Candidatus Vesicomyosocius sp. SY067_SCS001: one gene and its partner. The main gene of each other region encodes a partner of the protein of the gene in region 2 in a complex. Links are inferred from orthologs where the notes say so. Each region holds a gene or a part of one and is shown on either strand. Other genes may lie near its edges.

Region 1 (7,548 bases), 840 kb from region 2 along the record:
AAAAAAATACTCATTAAAAACAGCAATGCGTTGGAAGTATTAGATAAAGTGGATTGGGTAGTTTTTGATAAAACTGGAACTCTTACTAGAGGTAAATTTAGTATTAGCCACATTGAAACTGTGATTGATAAAACAAGTTTTATCAATATCATGAGAAGTATTGAAAGGTATTCTGAACATCCATTAGCTAAGGCAATTGTTGATATTGATTTTGTTAGTAAATATTTAGAAGTTAGTGGATTTTACGCTGACTATGGGCAAGGAGTTAGTGGTATTATTGATCAACAACGGTATACAATTGGTAATCTATCTTATGTGGATATTCATCATAAGGTAAATACTGATTTATTAAATAAATCTATTATATTAGAGGAACAAGGCGCTAGTTGTATTTGGTGTGCCACTGAATCTAAAGTGTTGGGGTTTGTTATTTTACAGGATAAGATTAAATTAGATGCTGCTAAGGTTGTTAATCAGCTTAGATCTATAGGCAAGCAAGTTAGTATATTAAGTGGTGATAGTAAAATAGTGACTCAATCGATTGCCTCAGAGTTAGGTATTGAACATATAATTTCGCAAGCCTTACCAAAAGATAAAGCTAATTATATAAAACAATTACAACAAAGACATATAGTACTTATGGTAGGTGATGGAGTGAATGATGCTCCTGCTCTTGTTCAGGCTGATGTTAGTATTGCTATTGGTTCAGGTAGTGATGTATCGGTTAATAGTGCAGACTTGATTATCTTAGAACCTACAATTAACCCAATCATTGATCTGATTAACTTGGCAAAGCATACTAATAGTATTATTAGACAAAATATTATTTTTGCATTATTGTATAATACTTTTATGATACCATTGGCTATGATGGCAAAGGTTACGCCATTATTTGCAGCTATTGTTATGCCTATTAGTTCATTAATTGTGATTGTTAATGCAGCGCGTCTAAGAAACAATTAAAAATAGTATTTTTATGAGTTTCAAACAGTATATAATAAATCTCCATTAATTTTACGATTTTAGAAAATAGTTAATATTAATATGAAAACAAGCATTCATCCTAATTATAATGACGTTCAGGTTATTTGTTCATGTGGCAATACCTTTAAGACTCGTTCAACTATTGATAAGAAGGAGTTGCATTTGGATGTATGCTCTAGTTGTCATCCTTTTTATACAGGTAAGCAAAAAATTATGGATAGTGCAGGACGTGTTGAGAAATTTAAATCACGCTATGCTAGTTTTAAAAGATAAGAAGACAAAAGTCAATAAAAAGCCACGAGAGTGGCCTTTTTTATGAGTGTTTACTTTTTTTATATTTAAAGCGTATGTCATTTGATTATATTAATGCCTTATTAAAAAAACCCACCTCACGTACGCCTATTTGGATAATGCGTCAAGCGGGGCGTTATTTGCCAGAGTATCGTGCAACACGTGCAAAAGCTGGAGATTTTCTAACGTTATGTAAATCACCAGAGTTGGCTTGTGAGGTTACGATGCAGCCTATTGATCGATTTGACTTAGATGCAGCTATTTTATTCTCAGATATTTTAACGATTCCTGATGCAATGGGTTTAGGTTTGTATTTTATGGAAGGTGAAGGGCCAAAATTCAGAAATCCAATTAAAAATCTGAAAGATATTAAAAAAATATCTACTGACCTTAATAACGATTTAAGTTATGTTTTCGACGGGGTTTCAACCATTAAAAAATCATTGAATAATCGTATACCTTTGATTGGATTTAGTGGCAGTCCATGGACTTTGGCGACTTATATGATTGATGGTGGAGGTAGAGTCTTTGCTAGTACTAAAAAAATGCTATTTAATGATCCAGAAGCGTTACACTTATTGTTAATGAAGTTGACACAAAGTGTGATTGCTTATCTTAATCAACAGATCGTATCAGGCGTAGATAGTGTAATGGTTTTTGACACTTGGGGGGGTGTATTATCTGCACACAATTATTTAGATTTTTCATTATATTATATGGCAAAAATAGTTAAAGGTGTTAAAGCCCAACATCCAAATATTCCCATTACGTTATTTAGTAAAAATGGTGGTAAGTATTTAACGCATATTGCTGATACAGGATGTGATGGAGTAGGTATAGATTGGACAGTAGAACTTTATCAAGTGCAACAAGAAGTGGGTAATAAAGTTGCTATTCAGGGTAATCTTGATCCAGCTGTTTTGTATGCTACACCTGAAGTAATTGAACGTGAAGTTCAAAAAGTATTGTCACAATTTAAAGGAGATACAGGTTATATTTTTAATCTTGGTCATGGCATTACCCCTGATGTTGATCCTGAAAATGTAAAGGTATTGGTTGATTATGTGCATACATTTAGTAAGGAATGTAGATAATATGTCGCGTCTTAGTAGAGTATTTCTTAATTCATCTAAAAATCATAAGGTATTTATCCCATTCATTACTGCAGGTGATAGTGGACTTGATAATACCTTTGAGTTGATGCAGGTGTTAGTTAAAAATGGTGCAGATGTGATTGAACTTGGTGTGCCATTTTCAGATCCGATGGCTGATGGTCCTGTTATTTCTAGGTCATATGAGCGGGCGGTAAAGGATGGCGTTAGTTTATTTGATGTATTTACTGTGGTTAAGAAATTTAGACAAATCAATGATACAACAGCCATCGTGTTGATGGGTTATTTAAATCCGATTGAAGTTTTTGGTTATCAATCTTTTGCCAATGCTGCTAGTGAAAGTGGTGTTGATGGTGTATTGGTGGTGGATATGCCACCAGAAGAAGCCTATGGCTTAAAGCAAATCTTGGATGGTGTTGGAATTAATTTTATATTTTTGGTTGCGCCAACGACAATGGATGAGCGTTTGGTATTTTTAGCTACTATTGCCTCAGGCTTTATTTATTTTGTTTCCCTTAAGGGTGTAACGGGTGCAGAATATTTGGATATTAATCTGGTTAAAACATATATTTTAAGAATTCGTCAAGCAATTGATCTGCCTATTGGAGTAGGATTTGGTATTAAAGATGCAATAAGTGCAAAGATGGTGGCTGAATATGCTGATGCAGTTATTGTAGGTTCGTCATTAGTTGTATTGGTTGAGAGATATGCGAATGATAGAACTAAAATGTTAACAAGTGTTGGGTATTTGGCAAATGAGATTTCTACCATAATTAAATAGTTAAAATAAGGAAAAGAGTATGAGTTGGTTGGAAAAAATTTTACCTTCTATTACTAGTGTAGTGAAAAAAGATATTCCCAAAGGTTTGTGGAGTAAGTGCCCTAAGTGTGAAACCACGCTTTATTCAGAAGAGTTAAAAACATTGAATTATGTTTGCCCTAAGTGTGATTATCATATTCGTCTTACTGCTAGGGCTCGTATTGATGGATTTTTAGACAAGAAAGGACAGGAAGAAGTTGCTGCTAATTTGAGTGCAGTTGATCCTCTAAAGTTTAAAGATCAAAAAAAATATAAAGACCGTTATTTACAAGCGCAAAGGATTACCCATGAAAAAGATGCGCTTGTAGTTAAAATAGGAACACTCAACGGTATAAAGGTTGTGGTTGTAGCTTTTGAATTTAAGTTTATGGGTGGTTCTATGGGCTCTGTTGTCGGTGAAAAGTTTGTTCGCGCTGCAAAAATAAGCATTAAAACTAATATACCACTGATTTGTTTTTCAGCCTCAGGTGGTGCGCGTATGCAGGAAGGTCTTTTTTCGTTAATGCAGATGAGTAAAACAGCTTTAATAATTAAATTACTAAGTGATATAAAAGTACCTTTTATTTCGATTTTGACTGATCCAACTATGGGTGGTGTTTCTGCTAGTTTTGCTATGCTGGGAGATATTAATATTGCTGAACCAAGTGCATTGATTGGGTTTGCTGGCCCTAGAGTGGTTAAACAAACAGTACGTGAAGCATTGCCAGAAGGTTTTCAGCGTAGTGAATTTTTGTTAGACAAAGGTGCGATTGACATGATTGTGCATCGTTCTGAGTTACGTACTCAAGTACATAGAATATTAAGCGCTATGACGTTTAATAATGACTAAATACAAAATCTTTTATAAATTTAGTCATGCAAATGGTACTTTGATTGATGAGTCTTGGGATGATCCACTTGAATTTGAACTGGGTGATGGTCAGTTAGATTTTTGCTTAGAGTTATGTGTTATTAACGCTCAAGTTGGAAAACTGCAAACTTTCCTTTTAAGTGCATCAGAAGCATTTGGTAATGAACTAGAAGAGGCCTTTCAGACTATGAAACGTTTAGATTTCCCACAAACTATGATGATTGAGTTAGATTCTGTTATTGAATTCAAAACTCCTATAGGAGATTCTTATGTAGGCTGTATTGATAAAATTAAGAATGATGATATTACCGTTAATTTTAATCATCCACTGGCTGGTAATGATGTCTCCTTTCAGGTAAAAATACTTCAAAAACAATGAAAGTTTTATTGGCAAATCCACGTGGATTCTGTGCTGGTGTTGACCGTGCAATTGAAATTGTGGAGTGTGCGTTAAAGTTGCATGGCGCACCAGTATATGTTCGTCATGAGGTGGTACATAATAAATTTGTAGTTGATGGGCTAAAGAATAAAGGTGCTGTTTTTGTTGAGAATATTGCTGATGTGCCTAATAATCAAGTAGTTATTTTTAGTGCACATGGTGTATCAATTGCAGTACGTAGGCAAGCACAAAATATAGGCGCAATTATTTATGATGCTACCTGTCCTTTGGTTACTAAGGTGCATAAAGAAGTTGCTAGAAAACAAAAACAAAATTATCAGGTGATTTTAATTGGTCATAAAGGTCATCCAGAGGTTGAGGGTACGTTAGGGCAATCTAGTGAGAATAATTGTATTCAATTAGTGGAAACAATTGAAGATGTCGAGCGTTTAAATTTATCAAAAAATATGTCATTTTCTTATACAACACAAACTACACTTTCAATTGATGATACTCAACTTATTATAGATTGTTTAAAATTAAGAATTCCTACTATTGACATGCCTAAGAAAGATGATATTTGTTATGCAACGCAAAATCGTCAAGATGCAGTTAAAATTTTGATGCAATTTTCTAGTATATTGTTGATATTAGGTTCTAGTAATTCATCCAATTCAAATCGTCTTAGAGAAATTGCTGAAAAAATAGGTATTCCTGCCTATCTAATTGATGGTATTGATGATATTGATGAATTATGGTTTAAAGGTGTTGATACAATAGGCGTAACTGCAGGTGCTTCTGCGCCAGAAGTTATAGTTCAAGAAGTTGTTGATTTTTTACGAGATAAGGGTGTAACTAAAGTTATTGAAGTGAGTGGCGTAAAGGAAAATATTCATTTTCCAGTACCAAAAGAATTAAGATAGTAACTTTTATTTATCATAGACATATCAAGTTAATTGAATATTTTAAAAATAGAAAGAAAAAAATAATATGACAAAAATAGCATTAATTTGTGGCTCTTATGCTTTTGATAGTATCATGGTGTTTCATGATCATTTTAATAACCATATTTTACCAGATAGAGTACATATGCTAAATGTATCATTTTTAGTGTCAACTATGCGTAAAGAGTTTGGCGGTTGTGCTGGTAATATTGCTTATAACTTACATTTATTAGGAGCTAAATCAGTGCCAATGGCAACAGTTGGCACTGACTTTACACCTTATTTAGCATGGATGAAAAAGTGTCATATGAATACCGCATATATTAAAATTATCGAAGATCAATATACAGGTCAGGCATTTATTACCACTGATATGAGCGACAATCAAATTACTATTTTTCATTCTGGTGCGATGGATCAGTCGCACCAGAATAAGGTATCTGATGTTGGTATGGTTGATATTGGTATTGTGTCCCCTGATGGACGTACTGGAATGATTGAACATGCGGAACAATTTAAGCAGTTAAATATCCCATTTATTTTTGATCCAGGTCAGGGTATGCCAATGTTTTCAGGTGAAGAGTTAATCAATTTTATTGAACAATCTAGTTATGTGGTAGTGAATAGCTATGAATCACAAATGTTACAAGATAGAACTGGACTAAATTTGGAGAATATTGCTATAAAAGTAAAGGCGCTCTTTATCACTAAAGATATACAAGGTTCAGAGATTCATACTGAAGGAAAAGTAATCAATATTACTCCTGTTAAAGTAGATGTTTCTCAAGATCCAACAGGTTGTGGAGATGCTTATCGTGCAGGACTTTTATATGGTTTAATGAATAATATGGATTGGAAAACTATAGGACAACTGGCAGGTTTACTTGGTGCTATTAAAGTTACACATTTAGGCGCTCAAAATCACCAATTTGATATGGGTTATATTGAAAAATATTATCAAGATAACTATGGAGAGTTATTATAATCAAATTAATTTAACATTTTTAATAAATATTCTATTAATTTGATTCGTCTAATATTTTTGGGCATTTGTTCTTTGATAATTAATTGATTTTGATCTTTTAGCTGATATTTTTTTGATTGTTTTTGGATAAGGTTAGTGATTTTTATAGGATCAATGGTGTTTTTTTTGTTAAAGGTAATGATAGCTTTATCTTCATAAAGGATTATTTTATTAATCCCAATTATTTGTGAAAAGAGTTTCAGTTTGGTATTGTAAAGTAAGTTCTTAGTTGAATCTGGCAATAGACCAAAACGATCAATCATCTCAATTTTCAAGGCTTTAAGTTCATTGTTGTTTTGACAATTAGCAATGCGTTTATAAAGCACAAGCCGTTCATGAACATCAAAAATATAAGTTTCTGGAATAATTGATGGTAAGCCAGAATCAATTTGTACTTCATGGTTAATTGGATCATTAAGGTTAATTTTTTTACCAGAGTGCATGGCATCAATGGTGCGTTTCAATAAATCATGGTAAAGGTTAAAACCAATTTCTCTGATTTGTCCAGATTGATTATCTCCGAGTAAATCACCTGCACCACGAATTTCAAGATCGTGATTAGCCAACACAAACCCAGAACCAAGTTTTGTTAAAGACTTAATTACATCAAGTCTATTTTTAGCTGTTTTAGATAAAGATTGATGAGATTTAACAATTAAATAAGCATAAGCCCTATGGTGAGAACGACCAACACGACCTCTAAGTTGATGTAATTGTGCTAGACCAAAATTTTGTGCATTATTGATAATGATGGTATTGGCGTTAGGAATATCAATTCCTGTTTCAATAATCGTGGTGCAAACTAGAATGTGGAAACGTGCGTGGTAAAAATCACTCATAATTTGTTCTAATTCACGTGTTGGAATTTTTCCGTGGGCGATACGAATCTGTAATTTTGGTATAATTTGTTTTAGATTTTCTGCCATATTGTCAATTGAATTAATATCATTGTGTAGTACAAAAACCTGTCCACCACGGTGTATTTCTCTTGTAATTGCCTCTTTGATATTATTGTCATGCCATTCTTGTACAAAAGTTTGGATAGTACTGCGCTTAGCGGGTGGCGTTGCAATAATGGATAATTCTCTTAACGAACCTAGTGCCATATTTAATGTACGCGGAATAGGGGTGGCAGTCATGGTTA
Region 2 (7,790 bases):
AACATGGGGTAATTGATAAATTTCAATACCTCTTGCAGCAATATCGGTTGCCACTAATACGTTCACTTCGTGATTTTTAAATCCCAACAAAGCTCTTGTACGTGCACCCTGACTTTTATTGCTATGAATCGCAGTTGCTCTAATCTTTTTCTTTTCTAATTTATTGACAATGCGATTTGCACCATACTTAGTGCGACTAAATACTAGAACCTGACGCCAATTATGTTCTTGAATAAGATAAGTTAATAATGCATGTTTTTTGGATTTATCAACAGGATGAATCCATTGCTTTATTGCTTTAACAGTAGAATTTCTCGGAGTAGTTGATATTTCTACAGGATTGTTAACCAAACTTTTTGCTAATGTTAGAATCTTATTAGAAAAAGTAGCTGAAAACATAAGTGTTTGCTTTTTTGACGGTAAAAGCTTTAAAATTCTCTTAATATCGTTAATAAAACCCATATCTAGCATTCTATCCGCCTCATCAAATACAACTATTTCTAGCATGTCAAATTTTACAGAGTTTTGAGAATACAAATCTAATAACCTACCTGGTGTAGCGACTAAAATATCAACACCTGAACACAATTTTTTCATTTGTGGATTAATCTTCACACCACCAAACACTACACTTGATTTAAGAGGTAAATACTTACCATAAGTAATTACACTATCATTAACCTGTGTAGCTAATTCACGTGTGGGCGTTAGAATCAATGTACGAACCCGATTGGATTTTGTAGGTTTTTTTTTAGACAATATTTCAAGAATAGGTAAGGCAAAACATGCTGTTTTTCCAGTTCCAGTTTGGGCAGCTGCCATGACATCCTTACCATTTAAAATAGCAGGTATTGATTGACTCTGTATTGATGATGGCTTACTATACCCTTTCTGCTCAATAGCTTTAAGAATTGAATCAGATAAACCTAATTTAGAAAAACTCATAAAAATATTTTATATCCAAAGATAGAAATTTTACATGAGCATGCTATGCTAGATATATGAATAAATATCAAACTATTAAAAATTAATCTAGACTATTTCATATCGATACAACAATAAAATTGTGCACTAAATTAATTATTCACATAAAAATATAAAAAACCAACCACAATTTTAATAAATACCAATAACAATAGTATTGAACAAATTGTATATGAAAATAGATACACTTTAGATGTCTTCTTTTGGTGTACATGTTTTAATACTAAGTGCATGAAGCGTACCATTTACAATTTCTTTATTCATAATAGCAAGTACCATTTTTTGCCTAGCTAACAGCGACATACCTTCAAAAATTGGCGAAACGACCTTTGTTGAACAACTACAACCATCACCTTCCATAATAACTGTTGAATTTTCTATACCTGATTCAATTTTTTCCTTAATTTCTTCTAATGTCATAACTTATGCTCCAAATACTCCCTTAAGTACAAAGAAAAATAGAATAGACATGACTGCACCTGCTGGCAAGGTAATTAACCAAGATAAAAAAATTGTATTTATAACTCGCATATTAAGTGCAACCACACCTCTAGCAATACCAACACCCAACACCGCCCCTACTAAGACCTGTGTAGTTGATACAGGAATACCTGTTGATGAGGCTAAAACTACCGTTGTTGCAGCGGCTAATTCAGCAGCAAAACCACGAGAAGGAGTGAGTTCTGTAATTCCTTTGCCAATAGTTTTCATAACTTTAAATCCATAAGTCACAAAACCAAATATAATACCGCCGCCGCCAACCAGCAAAACCCATGAAGGTATAGCGCTCCTTGAGGTAATATCACCACCAGCTTCTACAATACTATAAACCGCAGCTAGTGGACCAATGGCATTAGCAACATCATTAGAACCATGTGCAAATGCCATAGCAGATGCGGTAATCACCATAAGCACAGCAAAAAGCTTTTCCATATTAGCATAATGAAAATCTTTATCATCCTTTGGATTTATCTTAATATTTCTCATAATAAAAGCAGCGATAACAGCTGCCAAAATACCAACTATAATTGCAATTATCAAACTTAAAGAAACATCTTTAGAGATATATTCTAAAGAGTCAATATGTTTAAGGCCTTTAAATTGCGTAACCAACGCAATAATAAAACCAACAAAAAATACATAAAATGGCAAATATCTCTTGGCATTCATCAACGGATCTTTAGTATCAATCACTAAGAATTGTAGACTTTTAAAGATAAAAACAGCAAGTGTGCCAGCAAGTACTGGAGATACTACCCAACTCATCACAATTTTAATTACTTTATCCCAAGCAACTGCATCAATACCAACACCTACTGCACCAAAACCAACAATAGCACCAACAATTGAATGCGTCGTAGAAACTGGCCATCCTAAAGATGAGGCAATCAATAACCACGCACCTGCTGCCAAGAGCGAAGCAAGCATACCATACACTAATAAGTGTGGATTATTAGTAAATAATACTGCATCTAAAATACCTTTACGAACAGTATCAGTTACTTCTCCTCCTGCAAGAATTGCACCAGAAAACTCAAAAATAACCGCAATAACAACTGCTTGTTTAAAGGTAATAGCAGCAGAACCAACCGAAGTACCCATGGCATTAGAAACATCATTAGCACCAATACCCCAAGCCATAAATAAACCAAACCCAATTGACAGCATAATAAAAATATCAGCATAATTTGCAATTATATCCATATATAGACTCCCTTATCTTGCTAACAGCACTTCTAGCCTTGAGCCAACTTTTTGAGCCGCATCTGCAAGCTCACCCAACCATTCCACAGTACGATAATAAAACATAACATCAACAGGTGGCAAGCTAGATTCTAGCGGAAATAATTCAGCACGAATTACGTGCTGAATTTTATCAGATTTACTTTCAAGTTCATTAACATCTTCAATAATAGAACTAATAATCTTACGCTCACGACTGCCAAATGCAGTTTCTAATAATTCATCTAATTCATTAACGGCTTTAAGTGCCTTAGCTGATGTTTTGATACAAACCTTAGTTAATTCTATAACATCACCAAAGATATTATCTGGTAAAATCATCTTGCGGTTAATCATCAAACCCGAAACATCTTTAGTGATATTGGCAATAGAATCTTGAATAAGTAATAAATCAAGTAAATCTCTACGTGAAAAAGGCATCATAAACATTGAAGACAAACTTAAACGTAGATTCTTTTTAAGAATATCTGCTTTGCCTTCTTTAATATCTATATAACTTTTAATTGTTTTAGCTTTTACCCAATTTTGTGTATGAATGGCAATCATAAAACCATTAAGTTCTGAAATGCAAGAATGCACTTGTATCATATGTTTCTGTAATGATCTAATGGGTGATTTACCAAATAGACCATCTATTATATTTTGAGCCATTTTGTTTTTTCTAGCATCTTTAGATGCGAATTTTCTATTAAAAAGACGAATTGTCAACCTTATTTTTAATATTTTTATAGGTGCTAAATTTATCTATTCTTCGTCATATAAAATACGTTGTCCTTCCCCTTCTAAATCATCAAACTGACCGTTCTTAACCCCTATTATTAAAATAATAACAAGAACAAAACCAACAAAAATCATACTTGGTACAAGCCAATAAATTACATCCATGTTTCTTCCTTATTTTTATCAAAAAAACAAAATTAATTGCCTTTCATTTTTTAATCTACTGATAAGAATTAATGCATCAATTACACTCATTATTAATAATAGTACATCAAATCTTACTCGTTTAAATTAAAAAAAATACCTATTTAAATTTATTTATATAACTAACTTAATATAAAAGTAGCAAAAGCTAGAAATGCTAGTATTTCTGCTATAATTTTAAACATTGTATATGAATAAATTTTAAACTAGAGTATGAACTTAGATTATCTTGATTTTGAACAACCTATTGCAGAACTAGAAGAAAAAATACAAACACTTGATAATATTAAAGGCAAAGCAAATATTAAAGATAAAGTAGATATTATTAATGAGATAAAGGCACTTAAATCCAAGAGTAATGCTTTAACCAAAAAAATATTCTCATCTTTAAGCGATTGGCAAATATCTCAACTAGCACGACACCCAAAACGCCTTTATACACTTGATTATATTTCTGATGTATTTGATGAATTCACAGAGTTGCATGGTGATCGTACTTATGGTGATGACCATGCTATTATTGGTGGTATTGCTACATTAGATAACCAACCAGTGATGTTTATTGGTCAACAAAAAGGACGAACTACCCAAGAAAAAATCAAATACAATTTTGGCATGCCTAGACCTGAAGGTTACCGAAAAGCCTTACGCTTAATGAAACTTGCTGAAAAATTTTCAATGCCTATTGTTACTTTTATTGACACACCTGGTGCTTATCCTGGTATTGGTGCTGAAGAACGTGGACAAAGCGAAGCAATTGCCAAAAATCTATTTGAAATGTCAACCCTTGCAACACCTATTATTTCAATAGTTATTGGCGAAGGTGGCTCTGGCGGAGCACTAGCTATTGGTGTAGCAGACACAATTATGATGTTTGAATACAGTATTTATTCTGTAATTTCTCCAGAAGGTTGTGCCTCTATTTTATACAAAGACGTAACTAAAGCAAACATTGCAGCAGAATCTTTAAAATTAACCTCAACCCATCTTAAAAAAGACAGGTTAATTGATGTAATTATTAAAGAACCATTAGGCGGCATCCACCGTAATCCTTCACAAACAAAAGCACTTTTAAAAGAAGTATTAACACGACAACTCAACAAAATTAAACAACTATCAATAGAACAATTGTTACAAAATAGACAAAAAAAACTCTTAGGTTTTGGAAAATTTAAAGACTAAAGATTTATTTCTTGAAGGTAAGAACATTGTCCTTGGTCTCAGTGGTGGCATTGATTCTATCGTACTTTTGCATTATTTAAACACATACTATCCCAATAAAATAAGAGTTATTCACTGTAATCATCATTTATCTCAATTTTGTAATAAATGGGATAAATTTTGCAAAACAACATGTTTAAATCTTAATGTTGTATACTTAAGCATTAATTTATCTTTTGATAATACATCTAACATCGAAGAACATGCACGTAAGAAACGTTATCGTTCATTATCTAACTTATTAAAAGAAAATGAAGTACTCTGTACGGCACATCATAAAAACGACCAAGCAGAAACATTACTTCTACAACTATTCCGTGGTAGTGGTAGTGCTGGATTAGCTGCTATGCCTAAAGAGAAGCCTCTAGGAAAAGGTATTCACTATCGCCCTTTTTTAACAATTAATAAATCTCAAATTAGTGATTATGCTAATAATCATAAATTAAACTGGATAGAAGATGACAGCAATAAAAATACTTATTTTAGACGTAATTTCTTACGTTTAGAAATTCTACCAAAATTATCTGAGGTATATAAAAATTTAACAGAAACACTTTCCAGAAGTGCACAAAACCAATCAGAAACCTTAAAACTTACACGCGAACTGGCCGATATTGATATTAAGACATATCACATTATCAATCGTACTAATCGAATCAATATAAGTCAGCTTATTAAACTTAGAATTCATAGAATTAAGAACATTCTCCGCTATCATCTAAACTTTCTTAATTTTTTAACGCCAAGTCATAAAATAATGCACCAAATTATTAAACTACTGCACGCAAAAGAGGGCACTAATCCACTGGTTAGTTGGAATGAGTACGAGGTTAGACGCTACCAAAATGAATTATATTTCATCAACAAAATCCTGCCAAAGGAGAACAAGTATTGCCCATTTTATGAGGAATTTAAAGACTTTCCAAATTTTTCAATTCGTTATCGACAAAAAGGTCAACGTATTAAATTACTAGGAAAAAAACACACCAAATCATTAAAAAAAGTATTACAAGAAGCTTGTATTCCACCTTGGGAACGAAACCAGTTAAAAATGTATTACATTAGTAATACATTATATGCCATTGAACGTATTGGTAAGGCCTATAGCGCTTAATATAAAGAATAAAAATTGCCAGTTTTAAATAAATAGTAGCATTTTTACTAATTTAGTAAGGATTATTAATCCCAATTTTTGCTAGAATTTTTCTTTCTAAGTTTGCCATTTTTTGTGCATCTTTAGTATCAATATGATCATAACCAAATAAATGCAACGTACCATGAACTGCCATATGCATGAAGTGATTATTAAAAGATTTATGCTGTTCAATAGACTCTTTTAAAACTACTTCTGTACATATCACAACATCTCCTAAAATATTTTCATCAATTTCAATCGGCAAATCACTTGGAAATGATAATACATTAGTAGATTTATCCTTGTATCGATAAACCTTATTAAGATTTTGAATTTCCGCCTTATCAACCAATCGAACTAATAACTCACTTTCACCATTTCCCAATTCTTTAACCACTCTTTGTAAAATACAACTTAAATCATCTTCATTAACAGATAAATCGTGAATACTATTTTGTATAATCACCATACTTAATATTAGATAAAATTATTATTTTATCAAAGCTCTATTACTTTGTCATTAATTATTGAAGTTGCTATACTATCATTGAGTAAAACCTTTAACTATCTATGTGATAACGAGGTGTCTGTTGGTGTACGTGTTAAAGTACCACTTGCACGAAAAAAAGTAATTGGCATTGTATTAGATATTAAAGATAAAAGTAGATATAACGAAACAAATTTCCAAAAAAAAAGAGAAGATACACTAGGGTATAAACTTAAATCTGTTGAAGAAGTACTAGATAAAATACCAATTTTAGACAAATCAATTTTAGATCTTTTGTTATGGTCAGCTAATTATTACCATTATCCAATTAGCAAAGTTATTTCATCTACATTACCTAAGAAATTACTTTTAGGTAAAGAAGCAAAAATTAAAAAAATCATAGATTTACCAAATAAACTACAACAGCCAGACTTTCAACCAACAGATGAACAAAATATTGCTATCGAACAAATTTTGAAATCAACCAATCAATATCACGCTTTTTTACTCCATGGTGTGACTGGTAGTGGTAAAACTGAAGTATATTTACACATTATCCAATCAATGATTAACCAAAAGAAACAAGTATTGGTATTGGTTCCGGAAATTGGTCTAACGCCACAAATGATTACACATTTTAAAACACGCCTAAAAACACGCGTAATAGCAATCCATTCGCAACTTAATGAGACTCAAAAACTAGACGCTTATCTTATGGCTAAAAACGGTGATGCTAACGTGATACTTGGTACAAGAAGTGCTATTTTCACACCTATATCAAATTTTGGTTTAATTATTATTGATGAGGAACATGATAACTCGTTTAAGCAGCAGTCAAGTTTTCGATATTCTGCTAGAAATTTAGGTTTTATCAGAGCTCAACAATCTAATATACCATTGGTCTTAGGTACAGCAACGCCTTCATTAGAATTATTAAAAAATGCGATGGATAAGAAAATCACACGCATCACACTAACTAAACGTGCAGGTGGTGCAACTTTACCCAAGGTAAGTCTGATTGATATGCGCAGTAATACTAACGGTGTATTGTCTAAAATGCTAATTGAAAAAATCAAGCAATATTTATCCATTAACAAACAAGTTATGTTGTTTGTTAACCGCCGAGGTTATGCACCTATCTATTACTGTACACAATGTAACTGGAAAGCACAATGTAACCATTGTGATTTAACAATGGTTTATCATCGCTATATCAATCGTCTTAAATGTCATCATTGTGGCGACGAAAAAATACCAGAACATGTCTGCCCAAACTGTACTGAACAAAGCCTTAAA

What was found. Proteins that work in one complex are often made in the same cells at the same time.
Region 1: the proteins of HUW60_RS00615 (region 2) and accD are in contact, whole or in part, in a solved structure (PDB 8UXZ), measured with the Escherichia coli proteins. The link is inferred for Candidatus Vesicomyosocius sp. SY067_SCS001 from one-to-one orthologs.

The regions. Positions count from the first base shown.
Region 1 is NZ_CP054877.1:974,447-981,994, reverse strand. The notes cover bases 2,333-5,111. They hold accD (acetyl-CoA carboxylase, carboxyltransferase subunit beta), read left to right. Parts: upstream 2,333-3,187; coding sequence 3,188-4,036; downstream 4,037-5,111. Other genes in these bases: ispH (4-hydroxy-3-methylbut-2-enyl diphosphate reductase), read left to right, coding at 4,433-5,111; HUW60_RS04670 (FKBP-type peptidyl-prolyl cis-trans isomerase), read left to right, coding at 4,029-4,436; trpA (tryptophan synthase subunit alpha), read left to right, coding at 2,371-3,168; hemE (uroporphyrinogen decarboxylase), read left to right, coding at 2,333-2,369. In the rest of the region: HUW60_RS04695 (heavy metal translocating P-type ATPase), read left to right, coding at 1-963; rpmE (50S ribosomal protein L31), read left to right, coding at 1,045-1,257; more of hemE, read left to right, coding at 1,332-2,332; more of ispH, read left to right, coding at 5,112-5,359; HUW60_RS04660 (carbohydrate kinase family protein), read left to right, coding at 5,427-6,365; mfd (transcription-repair coupling factor), read right to left, coding at 6,371-7,548.
Region 2 is NZ_CP054877.1:134,043-141,832, reverse strand. Bases 2,883-5,848 are described here. They hold HUW60_RS00615 (acetyl-CoA carboxylase carboxyltransferase subunit alpha), read left to right. Parts: upstream 2,883-3,864; coding sequence 3,865-4,833; downstream 4,834-5,848. Other genes in these bases: tilS (tRNA lysidine(34) synthetase TilS), read left to right, coding at 4,814-5,848; ccoS (cbb3-type cytochrome oxidase assembly protein CcoS), read right to left, coding at 3,472-3,612; HUW60_RS00625 (TIGR00153 family protein), read right to left, coding at 2,883-3,378. Also shown: HUW60_RS00640 (DEAD/DEAH box helicase), read right to left, coding at 1-945; HUW60_RS00635 (BolA family protein), read right to left, coding at 1,174-1,404; HUW60_RS00630 (inorganic phosphate transporter), read right to left, coding at 1,408-2,688; more of HUW60_RS00625, read right to left, coding at 2,701-2,882; more of tilS, read left to right, coding at 5,849-5,986; rRNA maturation RNase YbeY, read right to left, coding at 6,039-6,476; replication restart helicase PriA, read left to right, coding at 6,522-7,790. UniProt on the Escherichia coli protein: Component of the acetyl coenzyme A carboxylase (ACC) complex. First, biotin carboxylase catalyzes the carboxylation of biotin on its carrier protein (BCCP) and then the CO(2) group is transferred by the carboxyltransferase to acetyl-CoA to form malonyl-CoA.